One region of the Pseudoalteromonas sp. JB197 genome, then DNA from elsewhere that is predicted to be linked to it. Evidence: predicted binding sites of a transcription regulator. Region 1 holds the regulator's gene; the other holds the start of a gene.
The links. Region 1 encodes NrdR, which represses ribonucleotide reductase genes. Its sites were predicted from a motif close to AAACACNANATNTNGTGTTT; they were not measured.
Positions count from the first base shown of each region.

Region 1 (2,484 bases):
CTCAACCATTTTACCCGCAAGGGTTGCTCCAGCCTCTAGCCACACAGTATTAAATTGCAGCTTTGCAAGCTTTTTTAAAACCGCGGTTAAATCAACTTTCGAATTACTAGCAGTTACTACTATATGCTTTACAAAATGCGGCCAATGTTGCGATTTATCAACCTTGGTAGTAAAAATTATTATTTCACTTTCAATAGCAAATAAAGCAAGATTTGGGGTTAAACGATTTTGCGAGTCAATAATAACACGCACAGGTTGGCGAAGCGGTAACTGTGTAGGTAATGCCTGCGGTAATTCATTTTTACGCACATTTAATTTAGCGTCATCTACTAATACTGTGTCGGCACCGGTTAAAATAGCGCAACTTTGTGCACGATATAACTGTACGTCTTGGCGTGCTGCTGCGCCTGTTATCCACTTACTTTGGCCATTATTAAGCGCCGTTTTACCATCAATACTGGCGGCCATTTTACACGTTACATAGGGCAGGCCATGCTCCATGCGTTTAAAAAAGCCTAAATTAAGCGCCCTAGCCTGTGCTTCAAGTAACCCATACGCAACCTCAATACCAGCGTCGCTGAGTATTTTCAGCCCCTTACCAGCCACTTGTGGATTGCTATCGACCATAGCGGCAATTACTTTTACCACACCGGCGGCTTTTAAACCTTCTGCGCACGGTGGTGTACGACCATAATGGCTACATGGCTCAAGCGTAACATAAGCAGTTGCGCCTTTTGCTTTACTGCCAGCCATAGCAAGTGCATTTACTTCTGCATGCCCTTGTCCGGCAAGCTGATGAAATCCCTCGCCTACTATTTCATTGTTTTTAACTAATACACAACCTACGTTTGGATTAGGCGTGGTAGTAAACCGGCCTTTTTTAGCCAGTTCTATAGCACGTGCCATATACATTTCGTCATCTTGGTTAAAAACACAGTCGCTTTGCATACTTACTCCCCTAAACGGGCAATTTCTTCGCCAAATTCGCGAATATCTTCAAACGAGCGATACACCGAGGCAAAGCGCACATAAGCTACTTTATCGAGCTTTTTAAGCGCTTCCATAATGCACTCTCCCACTAAATGGCTCGAAACCTCTCGCTCGCCGGTTGCGCGTAATTGCGACTTTATTATATTAACTACTTCTTCTACTTGTTCGGTACTTACGGGGCGTTTTTCCAGTGCGCGGTTTAAACCATTTAACAATTTATCTTCGTTAAAGGGTTCGCGGCTGCCATCTTGTTTTATTACCCGTGGCATAACCAGTTCTGCGCCCTCAAACGTAGTAAAACGCTCATGGCAGTCATTGCATTCACGACGACGACGCACTTGGTGACCACCGCCAACCAGGCGAGAGTCAATAACTTTGGTATCTTTTGCGGTACAAAATGGGCAATGCATAGCTAGGTACTTCCGTTTTAAAAAACAAAAAAGGCCGCTTTAAAGCGGCCTTTATCTTAGCAAAAAACTAAGCGATTGTGATCTAAATTACTGTTTTACTTTTATTAAGCGTAAACAGGTAGTTTTGCACAAATTGCTTTTACTTTTTCTCTTACTTGCGCCTGTACTGATTCATCATTGATGTTATCTAGTACGTCACAGATCCAGCCAGCAAGCTCTTTAGATTCTGCTTCTTTAAAACCACGACGAGTGATTGCAGGTGAACCAATACGTAGGCCAGATGTTACAAACGGTGAACGTGGATCGTTAGGCACTGAGTTTTTGTTAACTGTAATATGAGCGTTACCCAAAGCAGCATCAGCATCTTTACCGGTAATATCTTTATTGATTAAATCAAGTAAGAATAAGTGGTTTTCAGTTTTGTCAGATACAATTTTGTAGCCACGTTCCTGCATAACAGCAACCATAGCTTGTGCATTTTTAACAACTTGTGTTTGGTATACTTTAAATTCTGGTTGTAGGGCTTCTTTAAATGCCACAGCTTTAGCAGCAATAACATGACATAAAGGACCGCCTTGGCCACCAGGGAAAACAGCACTGTTAAGCTTTTTGTAAATAGCTTCGTCGCCACATGCCGAAATAATTAAACCACCACGAGGGCCTGCTAAGGTTTTATGTGTAGTTGTAGTAACAACATGTGCGTGAGGAACTGGGCTTGGGTAAATACCCGCCGCAATTAAACCAGCAACGTGCGCCATATCTACAAAAAAGTAAGCGCCAATTTTATCAGCAATTTCACGTAATTTAGCCCAATCAACAATACCTGAGTATGCTGAGAAGCCACCAATAATCATTTTTGGTTTGTGCTCAAGCGCTAGCGCTTCAACCTGTGCGTAATCAATTTCGCCTGTAGTTTCATCTAGGCCATACTGAATTGCATTATAAAGCTTACCTGAAAAGTTTACGTGTGAACCATGCGTTAAATGGCCGCCATGAGCTAAGCTCATACCTAGTACGGTATCACCGGCGTTTAACAATGCTAAAAAAACGGCCGCATTTGCTTGCGAACCAGCATGTGGTTGTA
Region 1 covers NZ_NRGZ01000001.1:362,867-365,350, reverse strand. The annotation lists gene ribD (bifunctional diaminohydroxyphosphoribosylaminopyrimidine deaminase/5-amino-6-(5-phosphoribosylamino)uracil reductase RibD) at 1-948, opposite strand, end outside; gene nrdR (transcriptional regulator NrdR) at 951-1,400, opposite strand; gene glyA (serine hydroxymethyltransferase) at 1,505-2,484, opposite strand, start outside.

Region 2 (2,484 bases), 850 kb from region 1:
GCCAAAGCATGGCGCGCATGGGGGCAAAGGTAACCGGCATAGATATGGGCCAAGAGCCTTTAACTGTTGCCAAATTACACAGCCTAGAGACAGGCGTACATGTAGAGTATATTAAAGTACCTGCTGAACAATATGCATCCGAGCACCCTGCTCGCTTTGATGTAGTAACCTGTATGGAAATGCTGGAGCATGTACCCGATCCGGCTTCTATTATTCATGCTGTTGCAGAGCTTGCAAAACCCGGTGCTGATGTGTTTTTTTCAACACTTAATAAAACCCCTAAAGCCTATTTGTACGCCATTATTGGTGCAGAAAAGTTATTAAAAATGGTGCCTGAAGGCACTCACGATCATAAAAAGTTTATTAAACCAGCACAGTTAATTGCCTGGGCTGAACAAGCGGGTTTAAAAGTGCGCGCCAGTGCTGGGTTATCTTATAATCCATTATCTAAGCAGTACTCGCTTAATACCGACGTAAGCGTAAATTATATTCTGCATTTTGAGAAGTTAGCGTAATGGCTAGCTCTCAATCAACGTCACCTACTATAGAGTACGATGCTTTTTTATTTGACTTAGATGGCACTTTACTCGATACCGCTGATGACTTAGGTGCAGCTTTAAATACCGTACTGCGTTCGCAGCAATTAGATACAGTAAGTCGTGAGGTATATCGCGCTGCTGCATCTAATGGCGCAGCAGCCTTGTTAGAGGTCGGTTTTAAAGATAAATGGGGTGAGCAACCGCAAGCACAACTCGTTAAGCAATTAATTGATGCCTACGCGGCTAACATAGCCAAACACACCACGTGCTTTGCTGGTATTGAGCCACTACTTTTCGAACTGGAGCGAAAAAACATCAAATGGGGGATCATGACTAACAAACCCGGATTTTTAACCGCCCCTTTAGTAGCCGCGATCCCTGCTTTAAAAAATGCCTGCGTGGTTATCAGTGGCGATACTTTAGCTGAAGCTAAACCTTCGCCTTTACCTTTACTACATTGTGCCAAGCTAATGGGCGTTGCGCCTAATCGTTGCTTGTACATTGGCGATGCTTTGCGTGACATTCAAGCAGGTAAAGCGGCAGGTATGCACACCGCAACCGCACTTTGGGGTTACGTGCCTAACTTAACCGAAGTTTTGAGCTGGCAGGCCGATTTTAATTGGCAAAGCCCTATTGAAGGTTTTAACCATATATAGTGCTATGTTAATTATCAAACACTATATATTGTGATTGTGTTAGTTTTCACACAAAGCCTGCTGATAAAAAAAGCAGTCAAAATATATTTTTAAAAAGCGTAAATTTAGTAGATCCTTAGTTGATTTTTGTAAATTTCAACTTAACCGAATGTTCGAAGGTTAATGCTTACTAACACAAATGTGTTATCCCGACGTTATCCACAATTAGGGGCAATTCTGTCCCTTGCAAAACAACGCGGACCACACTATCTTGTGATCTCTAATTTGAACAACACCAGATATTGTGGCTAAATGTTATTCAATAAAATCGCCTGAATTGGTGTAAACAATAATAAATGAATAGATACTCTGTTATTTTGGAGTATTAATCATTGGTCAAAATACTTAATTTCCAAGGAATACAGGCAAAACTATGAACCAACAGTTATCTGTAAGCAAACGTGACGGCCGTAAAGAGCCACTTGATCTTGACAAGATCCATCGCGTTATTGAATGGGCCGCCGAAGGGTTAAATAACGTTTCGGTTTCGCAAGTTGAATTAAAATCACACATTCAATTTTACGACGGTATTCGTACTAAAGATATTCACGAAACCATCATTAAAGCTGCAGCCGATCAGATTTCAAAAGAATCTCCTGATTATCAGTATTTGTCAGCACGTTTAGCTGTATTCCATTTACGTAAAAAAGCGTATGGCCAATTTGAGCCACCACGTTTATTTGATCATGTAACAAAAATGGTTGGCGACAAACGCTACGACGCTCACCTACTGGTAGATTACACCGAGCAAGAGCTTGACGAATTAGACGAATACCTAGATCACAGCCGTGACCTTAACTTTAGTTATGCTGCGGTTAAACAGCTTGAAGGTAAATACTTAGTTCAAAACCGTGTAACCGGTGAGATTTATGAAAGCGCGCAGTTTTTATATATTTTAGTCGCAGCTAGCTTGTTTGCTGACTACCCTCGCGATACACGTATTGCGTATATAAAACGTTTTTACGATGCGATTTCATTGTTTAAAATTTCACTGCCTACGCCAATTATGGCAGGTGTTCGTACGCCAACACGCCAGTTTAGCTCGTGTGTATTAATTGAATGTGGTGACAGCCTTGATTCAATTAACGCCACCTCGTCTGCAATTGTTAAATACGTATCGCAACGTGCCGGCATTGGCATTAACGCAGGTCGCATTCGTGCACTGGGTAGCCACATTCGCAATGGCGAAGCGTACCATACGGGTTGTATTCCTTTTTATAAGCACTTTCAAACAGCGGTTAAAAGCTGTT
Region 2 covers NZ_NRGZ01000001.1:1,213,265-1,215,748, reverse strand. The annotation lists gene ubiG (bifunctional 2-polyprenyl-6-hydroxyphenol methylase/3-demethylubiquinol 3-O-methyltransferase UbiG) at 1-515, shown strand, start outside; gene CIK86_RS05760 (HAD-IA family hydrolase) at 515-1,195, shown strand; gene nrdA (class 1a ribonucleoside-diphosphate reductase subunit alpha) at 1,608-2,484, shown strand, end outside.
Region 2: the regulator NrdR is predicted to act here: its motif matches at 1,465-1,484, upstream of nrdA (class 1a ribonucleoside-diphosphate reductase subunit alpha).